Regions from separate parts of the Cellulosimicrobium sp. I38E genome, predicted to be linked through region 1. Evidence: riboswitches for the same ligand, from Rfam matches in the RefSeq annotation. Region 1 holds a riboswitch; the other holds the start of a gene.
What was found. A riboswitch is a leader RNA that binds a small molecule or an ion and turns the genes downstream of it on or off. The one in region 1 is predicted to bind thiamine pyrophosphate.

Region 1 (5,184 bases):
ATGCCGTCGAACGTCGACGCGAGCATCGCGCGCAGCGCGAACGTGCCGGTGACGAACGCGACGCCGATCGTCACCGCAAGGACGGACAGCACGAGCTGCGCGCCGTGCGCGCGCACGCCGCGCAGCGCGATCCGGCCCATCATCGGACGGCCGCCGGTGCGGGCACGGCCCGGGCGGCGTGCGCGCCCGCGGGCGCCGCGGGTGTGAGAGCACCGAGCGTGTCGAGGACGGCCTGCGGCGTGGGGTCGCGCAGCTCGGTCATGAGGCGGCCGTCGGCGAGGAACAGGACGCGGTGCGCGTACGACGCCGCCGTCGGGTCGTGCGTGACCACGGCGACGGACTGGCCGAGGTCGTCCACCGAGGCGCGCAGGAAGCCGAGCACCTCCGCGGCGGCGCGCGAGTCGAGGTTGCCCGTCGGCTCGTCCGCGAACACGACGGCCGGCCGGGACACGAGCGCCCGCGCGCACGCGACGCGCTGCTGCTGCCCGCCCGAGAGCTCCGCCGGGCGGTGCCCGAGCCGCGGGCGCAGCCCGACGGCGTCGACCACGCGCTCGAACCACTCCCGGTCCACGGGCCGCCGCGCGATCGCGAGCGGCAGCACGATGTTCTCCTCCGCGGTGAGCGTCGGGACGAGGTTGAACGACTGGAAGACGAAGCCGATGCGCGTGCGCCGCAGCCGCGTCAGGTGCCGCTCGCTCATCGCCGAGACGGTCTCGCCGTCCACGACGACGGTCCCCGCCGTGGGCGAGTCCAGTCCGGCGAGGCAGTGCATGAGGGTCGACTTGCCCGACCCGGACGGGCCCATGATCGCGGTCAGGCGTCCCCGCTCGAGGTCGACGTCGACGCCGTCCAGGGCGCGGACCGCGGCCTCGCCGCGCCCGTAGGTCTTCACGAGGCCCCGCGCGGTCGCGATCACGGGACGCTCCGGCGTGGTTCCCGAGGCTCCTGCGGCTCCCGTGGCGTGCTCCGCGGACGCGGCGACGGTCGTCGTCGCACCCGTCGTCCCAGGTCTGCTGCTCATCGGTCCTTCTCCTCCTGCGTCGTCGGCCGGGGACCCCGGGCCGGTCGTCACGACCTTCCCGCGGGGGCGCACCCCCGGGCATCGGGGACCGGCCCGGACCCTTCCCCGGTCGCCGCAGGGCCGCTCTCAGGGTTCTCTCAGGGGGATTCCCGAGGGGCGGCCCGGTGTAGGCTCGACGTGAACGACAGGGGAGCTCCTGGAGGAGCTGAGAGTGCGGACCACCGCAGACCCTCGAACCTGATCCGGTTAGCACCGGTGGAGGAAGTCGGGAATCTCGATCACCTGCTCGTGCGGTCTCCCGCGCTCGCGCGAGCACGGGCCGTGCGGGTCGGTGGACCCCTCCTGAACGTCCTGGGAGGACACATGCAGCGCACGACCGCCCGCACCCGCCGGGCCCGGTCCCTCGTCACCGGCGCGGGGACGACCCTCGCCCTCCTCGCCCTCGCCGCGTGCGGCGGCGGCGACACCGCGGGAGGCGACGACGCGTCGTCGGGCACGGGCGGGACCGTCACCCTCGTGACCCACGACTCCTTCGCCGTGAGCGACGAGGTGCTCGCCGCGTTCGAGGAGGAGAGCGGGCTCACCGTCGAGCAGGTCGCCCCCGGCGACGGCGGCGCGCTCGTCAACCAGCTGATCCTCACGAAGGACTCGCCGCTGGGCGACGTCGTGTTCGGGATCGACAACACGTTCGCGTCCCGCGCGATCGACGAGGGCGTGCTCGCGCCCTACACGCCGGAGGGCCTGTCCGACTCGGCGGCCTCGTACGCCGTCGGCGACGGCGACGAGCTCACGGCGGTCGACCTCGGCGACGTCTGCGTCAACGTCGACCACGCGTGGTTCGCCGACGCCGGGATCCCGGAGCCCGTCTCGCTCGAGGACCTCGCGAAGCCCGAGTACGAGGACCTGCTCGTCGTGACCAACCCGGCGACGTCGTCGCCCGGTCTCGCGTTCCTCCTCGCGACCGTCGGCGCGTTCGGCGAGGACGGCTGGGAGGACTACTGGGCGGAGCTCCGTGCCAACGGCGTGAAGGTCGTCGACGGGTGGTCGGACGCCTACTACGTCGACTTCTCCGGCTCCGAGGGCGCCGGGCCGCGCCCGCTCGTGCTGTCGTACTCGACGTCGCCCGCGTTCACGCTCACCGAGGACGGCTCCGCGTCCACGACCGGCGCGCTGCTCGACACGTGCTTCCGCCAGGTCGAGTACGCGGGCGTGCTCGCGAACGCGAAGAACCCCGAGGGCGCGCAGCAGCTCGTCGACTTCCTCGTGAGCGAGGCGTTCCAGGCCGACGTGCCGGGGCAGATGTACATGTACCCCGCGGACGACTCCGTCGCGCTCCCCGACGGCTGGGCCGAGTTCGCCCCGCTCGCCGCCGAGCCCTTCGAGGTCGCGCCCGAGGACGTGTCGGCGCACCGCGACGAGTGGATCAAGGCATGGACGGCGACGGTCGTCGACTGACGCCCGGTCCCCGAGCGACCACGGCTCTCCCTCGCGAGGTAGAGCCGTGGTCGCGCGAGGTCGAGCCGTGGTGAGGGGCCGGGCGGTCTGGCGGGGTGGCGTCGGCCGCGGGGTGCTGTGGGGGATCGCGGCGGCGGTGCCGCTGCTGTTCCTCGGGGTGTTCTTCGCGTGGCCGGTGATCACGCTCGTGGCGCGCGGGTTCGTCGGGGACGACGGCGGCCTGGACCTGTCCGGGTTCGCGGAGGTCTTCTCCCAGCCGCGGACGTGGCGCATCCTCGGGCTGACGCTGTGGCAGGCCGTGCTCGGCACGGCGTTCTCGCTGCTGCTCGGCGTGCCCGGCGCCTACGTGCTGTACCGGTGCCGGTTCCCCGGGCGGCGGGTCGTGCGCGCGCTCGTCACCGTGCCGTTCGTGCTCCCGACCGTCGTCGTCGGCGTCGCGTTCCGGTCGCTGCTCGTGCAGGGCGGCCCGCTCGGGTTCCTGGGGCTCGACGAGACGTTCGCGGCGATCGTCGTCGCGCTCGTGTTCTTCAACTACTCCGTCGTCGTGCGCACGGTCGGCGGGCTGTGGGAGCACCTCGACCCGCGCGCCGAGCAGGCCGCCCGGGCGCTCGGCGCGACGCCGTGGCGCGCGTTCCGCACCGTGACCCTCCCGGCGCTGACGCCCGCCATCGCGAGCGCTGCGTCGATCGTGTTCCTGTTCTGCGCGACGGCGTTCGGCGTCGTGCTCGTGCTCGGCGGCATCCGCTACGGGACGATCGAGACGGAGATCTGGATCCAGACCACGCAGTTCCTCGACCTGCGCACCGCGGCGGTGCTGTCGGTCGTGCAGCTCGTGGTCGTCGCGGCGGCGCTCACGGTCGCGAACCGCACGCGGGCCCGGCGCGAGCGCGCCCTGAACCTGTCGTCCTCCGCGTCGTCCGCGCACCCGCTGCGCCTGTGGCGCGACGGCCGCCCGACGGGCGACCTCGCGCCCGCGGCGCTCACCGCGGCCGTGGTCGTCGTGCTCGTCGGGCTGCCGCTCGGCACGCTCGTCGTGCGCTCGTTCCGCGTCCCGGGCGGCGGCTGGGGGCTCGACAACTACGCGAACCTCGGCACCACGGGCGGGCGCAACGCGCTGTCCGTCACCGTGTGGGAGGCGGCGGGCAACTCGCTGCGGACGGCGGCGCTCGCGACCGTGCTCGCCGTCGTGATCGGCGGGCTCGTCGCGCTCGTGGTGTCGCGGCGCCCGCGCTCGCGGGGCGGGCGACGGGCGATCTCCGTGCTCGACTCGGTCTTCATGCTGCCGCTCGGGGTCTCCGCCGTGACGGTCGGCTTCGGCTTCCTCCTCACGCTCGACCGGCCGCTCGGCCTCGACGTCGACCTGCGCACGTCCGGCCTGCTCGTGCCGATCGCACAGGCGGTCGTCGCGATCCCGCTCGTCGTGCGGACGATCCTGCCGACGCTGCGTGCGATCGACCCGCGCCTGCGCGAGGCCGCCGCGACGCTCGGCGCCACGCCCGGGCGCGTGTTCCGCACGGTCGACGGCCCGATCGCCGCCCGCTCGCTCGGCCTCGCGGTCGGGTTCGCGTTCGCCGTCTCGCTGGGCGAGTTCGGCGCGACGTCGTTCCTCGCGCGCCCCGACAGCGCGACCCTGCCGGTCGTGATCTTCCGGCTCATCGGGCGCCCGGGGGCCGAGAACTACGGCATGGCGCTCGCGGCGAGCGTCGTGCTCGCGCTGCTCACCGCGACCGTCATGCTGCTCGCCGAGCGGTTGCGCGGCGACCGACCCGGAGGAGAGTTCTGATGGTGCAGACCGAACCCGCCCCGGCGCGCGCGGGCTCGCCGGAGCCGGCACGCCCCGACGCCGCGCCCGACGCGGTACCGGACCCCGTGCCCGGGGAGGACGCCGGGCTCGCGGTGCGCGACGTCGTCGTGCGCTATGGCGGGGGTACGCGCACGGACCCCGGCACGACGGCGGTCGCGGGCGTCACGCTCGACGTCGCGCCCGGCGAGGTGCTCGCCCTGCTCGGGCCGAGCGGCTGCGGCAAGTCGAGCCTGCTGCGCGCCGTCGCGGGGCTCGAGCCCGTCGCCTCGGGGTCGGTGTCCTGGGACGGGCGCGACCTCGCGGGCGTCCCCGTGCACCGCCGTGGGTTCGGGCTCATGTTCCAGGAGGGCCAGCTCTTCCCGCACCGCGACGTCGCGGGCAACGTCGCCTACGGGATCGCGGGGCTGCCCCGCGCCGAGCGTGACGCTCGCGTGGCCGAGCTGCTCGACGTCGTCGGGCTCGCCGGGTACGAGCGGCGCGCGGTCGCGACGCTCAGCGGGGGAGAGCGCCAGCGCGTCGCGCTCGCGCGGTCGCTCGCGCCGCGGCCCCGGCTGCTCCTGCTCGACGAGCCGCTGTCCGCGCTCGACCGCGGGCTGCGCGAGCGTCTCGCGCTCGACCTGCGCGAGGCCCTGCGGGCCACCGGCACGACGGCCGTCTTCGTCACCCACGACCACGACGAGGCGTTCACGGTCGCCGACCGCGTCGCCGTCATGGACGCCGGCCGGCTCCTCCAGGTCGCGCCGCCGGAGGACCTGTGGCGCGCCCCGGCGTCGCGCCGGGTCGCCGAGTTCCTCGGGTACCAGGCGTTCGTCCCGCGTGGTGCCGCGAGCGTGCTCGCGATCGGCCCGCGCGGGCTGCGCCTCGCCCCGGCGACCGGGGACGCCTCGGCGGACGGCACGTGGGA
Region 2 (5,184 bases), on a different contig from region 1:
ACGACCCGGCCCTCACGGTCCAGCACCAGGGTGGCGCCGGGCAGCGCCCCCAGGTCGTCCAGGCGGTGCTCGACGAGCACGACGGAGCGGTGGGGGAGCCTGGCGGGCGCCCCCTCGCCGTCGGGCCCGGGTGTCCGGGCGAGGCCGGCGACGAGCGACCCGACCTCGTGGGCGGCAGCGGGGTCCAGGAGCGCGGTGGGCTCGTCGAGGACGACGAGCTCCGGGTCGGCGACGAGCGCGGCGGCGACCGCGACGCGCTGCGCCTCGCCGCCCGACAGGGCGTGGGTCGGGCGGTCGTGCAGGTGCGCGGCGCCGACCGCGGCGAGCGCGGCGGTCGCGCGGTCGTCCATGGTGCGCGGGTCGGCGCCGTGGTTCTCGAGCGCGAACCGCAGCTCCTCGTCCACGCGCGCCAGGCAGAGCTGGTCGCCGGGCCGCTGCTGGACGAGGCCCACGCGGGCGGCGAGGACGGGCGGCGGCACGTCGCGCGGGTCGAGCCCGGCCGCGCGCAGCCCGCCTGCGACGGTGCCCGGGAGCGTGTGCGGGACGACGCCGACGAGCGCGCGCAGGAAGGTCGACTTGCCGCACCCGGACGGGCCGAGCACCAGCAGGCTGGTCCCGGCCGGGACGGTGACGTCGACGCCGTCGAGCACCCGGGCGCCGTCGTGCCCGAGGTGCACGGTCAGGGCGTCGGCCGTGACGGCGTCGGGTGGGGCGGCCTCGGGAGTGCCGGAGGCGGCGCGCTCAGCCACGGCGGGCCGCGCCGATCGCGAAGGCGTCGAGGGCGCCGGTGCGGGCGAGCGCGTCACCCAGGAGGCGGGCCGCGAGGCCGCACAGCACGACGCACGACACGACCTGGACCCCCAGCCGGAGCATCGCGTAGTCCTGCCCGAGCCAGCCGAAGCGCACGGCGTTGAAGGCGAACGTGACGAGCGCGGCGCTCACGCCGGACGCGACGAACACCCACCAGCCGAACCGGCGGTAGCGCGTGAGCGCGAACGGCAGCTCGGCGCCGAGGCCCTGGACCAGGCCCACGACGAGCAGGAGCGGCCCGGCGGGGGAGGCGAGGAAGACGACCTCGACGAGCGCGGCCAGGGTCTCGGCGAGGATGCCGACGCCCGGCTTGCGCACGATGTACGTGGCCAGCGGTCCGACGACGATCCACGCGCCCGCGAGGACGTTCGCGGCGAGGTCCGCGAGCGGGCCCATCGCGAGCTGCAAGGGGGCCCAGAGCTGCACGAACGCCCAGTACACGAACCCGAAGACGACCCCGAGGACGGCGATGAGCACCGTCTCGTGCAGGGTCAGGCCCCGGCGGCGCACGGCACGCCGGGGCGTCGCCGGGCGCGTGCGTCCCGTCGTCCCGGTGGTCGGGTCGTCGGTCGTCCCGACGGCCGCCCCGGGGGCGGCGCTCGGGGTCGTCTGCTGCGGGGTGGTGCGGGGTTCGGACATGCGGATCCCTCCGTCGGGCCCCCGGGGCGAAGGGTGCACGACGGCACGCCACCGCCTCGGCCCGCACGCACGGCCCGGGCGCGGGGCGCGCGGGCACGAGCGCGCAGGGGACGGTGACGTCGGCCCTGCTCCCTTCGCTGGTACGAACCAGATCAGGTTCCACGGGTCTGCAGGAGGGACGGGTGTCCGGCCTGCACTCTCAGCGCTCGTGCGCTCCCCGGGGGCGTTCGGCCCCGACCCTAGGGCCTCCGTGCGCTCTCGACAATCCCGGTGTCTCAGCCCGCGGGACGGTGCGGGACCGGTCACCACGTCCCGCTCGCGAGCCTGTGGCTCCTCACGGCGCGGGCGGTTCGGGACGCCGACCGAGCGGCGCGCGCCCGGCCCGACGACCTTGACTCGCGATCGAACACCTGTTCGAATACCAGGGTGAGGTGGGACGGACAGGCACTCGGCGCGGACGACGGCGCGCTCCCCGGGCTGGAGCGCGTCGGCCTCGTGCGCAGCGTGCGCACGCCCGAGTTCGCGGGGATCACGTTCCACGAGGTGACTGCCAAGAGCGCGCTGTCCAGGGTCCCGGCGATGTCGCGCATGCCGTTCCGCTGGACGGTCAACCCGTACCGGGGATGCAGCCATGCGTGCTCCTACTGCCTCGCCCCGTCGACCCCCGTGCTCCTGGCCGACGGCACCCAGCGCCCGATCGGCGAGCTGCGTGTCGGCGACGAGATCCTGGGGACCGCGCCGCACGGCGCGTACCGGCGGTACGTACGCACGCGTGTGCTCGACCGCTGGACCACCCGCAAGCGCGCGTACCGCGTGACCCTCGCGGACGGCACGCGGCTCGTCGCGAGCGGCGACCATCGGTTCCTCACGGAGCGCGGCTGGCGTCACGTCGTCGGCGGCCCGCGCCGCCGCGCCCACCTCGCGCTCGGCGACGTGCTCGTCGGCCCGGGCGCCGCGGCGCTCGCTCACGAGGGTGCCGCGCTCGAGGGGCGCGACGTCACCGGCAGCGACGCACTGCGCGTCGACTCGCTGGAAGCCCTCGACGGGCCGGGGAAGGAGACCGAGCTCGTCGACATCACGACCGGCACGCGCGACTTCGTCGCGGCGGGGGTCGTGAGCCACAACTGCTTCGCGCGGCCCACCCACGAGTACCTGGACCTGGACGCGGGCGAGGACTTCGACCGCGAGGTCGTGGTCAAGGTCAACGTCGACGACGTGCTGCGCGCCGAGCTCGGCCGGCGGTCGTGGGGCCGCGAGGCGGTCGCGCTCGGGACCAACACCGACCCCTACCAGCGGGCCGAGGGCCGCTACCGGCTCATGCCCGGCATCATCGACGCCCTCGCAGGGTCCGGCACGCCGCTGTCCGTCCTCACCAAGGGGACGCTGCTGCGCCGCGACCTGCCGCTGCTCGTCGACGCCGCCTCGCGCGTCGAGGTCGGGATCGGCGTCTCGCTCGCGCTCCTCGACCCGGCGCTCCAGGCGAGCGTCGAGCCGGGCACCCCGTCGCCCCGCGCCCGGCTCGACCTCATCCGGGCCGTCCGCGAGGCGGGGCTCCCGTGCGGGGTCATGGTCGCGCCCGTGCTGCCCTGGCTGACCGACTCGACCCGCGCGCTCACCGACCTGCTCGACGCGGTGAAGGACGCCGGCGCGACGGGCGTCACCGTCCTGCCCCTGCACCTCAAGCCCGGCACGCGCGAGTGGTACATGGGCTGGCTCGCGCGCGAGCACCCGCAGCTCGTGCCCGGGTACGAGCGCGTCTACGCGCGCGGCACGTACGCCTCGAAGGCCTACCGGTCGTGGCTGTGGGACCGCGTGCGCCCGATGCTCGAGGCGCGCGGCTTCGCGGTCTCCGGGCACCGCGGTCCCGCGGGCGTCGAGGGTCGCTACCGCCGGGGCGAGCTCGGCGGTCTCGGCGACCGTCACCATGATGCGGGGCCGCCGACGGACGGCGCCTACCCGGCCGGGAGCCTCGCCGGGACGTCCCCTGAGCCCGACGGGCCCGGTCACGACGGCGCCCTCGCGGGCATGCCGGTCGACGGCGGGGGCCTGGACGTCGTCGGCGGGGGAGTGGAGCAGGTCCTGTTCTGACCCGGCGTGGAGGGCCACGCGAGACGCCGACCGGGCGACGCCGCTACCCATGGCGCGCCCTGTGCGCGGCTCAGGAGGTCTGGTCGCCGTGCGGGACGGCACCGACCCGGACGATGTCCGTCCGTGCCACGACCCGGTCCCGGACGTCGGCCAGCGCCACGCGGGCGGGGTCGGCAAGGTACGCGGCGAGGGCGTCGTCGTCGGGCATCTCGATGACCTGGACCTCGGTCGGCAGCGCCGCGTCCTGGCCGGGCAGCGCGCGCACGCGCGACAGCACGCGGCCGCCGTAGACCGGCACCAGCGCGAGGACGTCGTCCTCGTACTCGCGCAACAGGTCGGCGTTGCCCTCCGTGGGCCACAGCAGGACGCACAGGGTCACGTTCGCCTTCACCGTCATGCGGCGCACCCTACGCTCGTGGCGTGAGCAGTCCGGACGAGAGCCCGCGCGGAGGCCCCGACCACGCGCCTCGGCCGCGATGGCCGTCGGTAGCGACTCCGTTCGGGGCCGTCCGGTTCCACACCGAAGGGTTGCCTCTCGGCGACGTGGGCGCGGAGCCAGAGTCCCTCAGCCCTGGCACTCGTGCCGTGCGCAGCGCCGGCGAGATCGCCGACGTCCGCCTCGTCTGCGGCCCGTTCGACGGGACCGTCCCCGAGGGCTACCCGCCGCTCCTCGCGGCGTGGGGCGCGGTCTGGCACGTGCGCGCTCGCGGTCGCCTCGCCCCGTTCCGGCTCAGCGCCGGGCTCGACCAGGTCCCCGCCTCGTGCTCTGCGGCGGCCGACGAGGGGCAGTACCTGTGCGCCGTCTCGATCGACGACGGCACGACGGAGCTGACGATCGGCGGTGACGACGAGGAGTCGCTGTGGCTGCGGTCCCGATCCGCCGACCTGCTCCCGCGCTGGTGGGCGCGCGTGCCGTACCGGCCCGGCACGGCCGAGTGGGAGAACGACGGGCTGGTGAGCACCGGAGCCCTCGACCGGGCACGGGAGTCTTCTGGAGTCTTCCGGGGCTGGAGCCCGGGGAGGAGTGCGTCGTGCACGCCGCCGTCGCCTGGTCGGTGCTGGACGTGGAGCGCCCGTCCCCGTGGTTCGCGGTCGATGTCAGCACGAGATGGCTGCTCGACGAGCTCGTCAGGCCTCCGCGAGGCGTGCCGGGAACCCGCCCGTCGCTACCGGGCCCCAGCGCGTGATCGTCAGGCGCACGAGCGACTTGCCCTGCGTGACCATCGCGGCGCGGTACTCGTCCCAGTCGGGGTGCTCCCCGCTGATGGATCGGTAGTAGTCGACGAGCGGCTCGACGGACTCGGGCAGGTCGATCACCTCGGCCTCGCCGTCGACCTGCACCCACGGGTCGGAGAAGCGCTCGCCCAGCGAGAGCAGCGACGCGCGCGGGTCGCGGCGCACGTTGACGGCCTTCGCGCGCTCCGGGTACGTCGACACCACGATCCGGCCCGCGTCGTCGACCCCGTACGTCACCGGGCTGAGCTGGGGTCGGCCGTCGGCGCGCGTCGTGACCAGGACGCCGTCGTGCCGGGACCGCAGGAACTGCTCGAGCTCGTCGCGCTCGACGCGCCGGTTCGTCGCGATGGTGCGTGCCACGGGGTCACCCTCCTCGTGCGGACGGCGGGCCGATCGGCGCGCGCCGGTGCC

Region 2: linked by a shared signal. The riboswitch ahead of A0J59_RS10660 (ECF transporter S component) and the one ahead of A0J59_RS07405 (thiamine ABC transporter substrate binding subunit) in region 1 are both predicted to bind thiamine pyrophosphate.

Annotation. Positions count from the first base shown of each region.
Region 1 is NZ_LUAZ01000020.1:57,615-62,798, reverse strand. It holds gene A0J59_RS07415 (ABC transporter permease) at 1-140, opposite strand, end outside; gene A0J59_RS07410 (ABC transporter ATP-binding protein) at 140-1,021, opposite strand; TPP riboswitch at 1,198-1,302, shown strand; gene A0J59_RS07405 (thiamine ABC transporter substrate binding subunit) at 1,385-2,476, shown strand; gene A0J59_RS07400 (iron ABC transporter permease) at 2,544-4,259, shown strand; gene A0J59_RS07395 (ABC transporter ATP-binding protein) at 4,259-5,184, shown strand, end outside.
Region 2 is NZ_LUAZ01000028.1:159,586-164,769, forward strand. It holds gene A0J59_RS10655 (ABC transporter ATP-binding protein) at 1-749, opposite strand, end outside; gene A0J59_RS10660 (ECF transporter S component) at 742-1,449, opposite strand; TPP riboswitch at 1,560-1,679, opposite strand; gene A0J59_RS10665 (Rv2578c family radical SAM protein) at 1,876-3,537, shown strand; gene A0J59_RS10670 (hypothetical protein) at 3,608-3,934, opposite strand; gene A0J59_RS10680 (PPOX class F420-dependent oxidoreductase) at 4,666-5,133, opposite strand.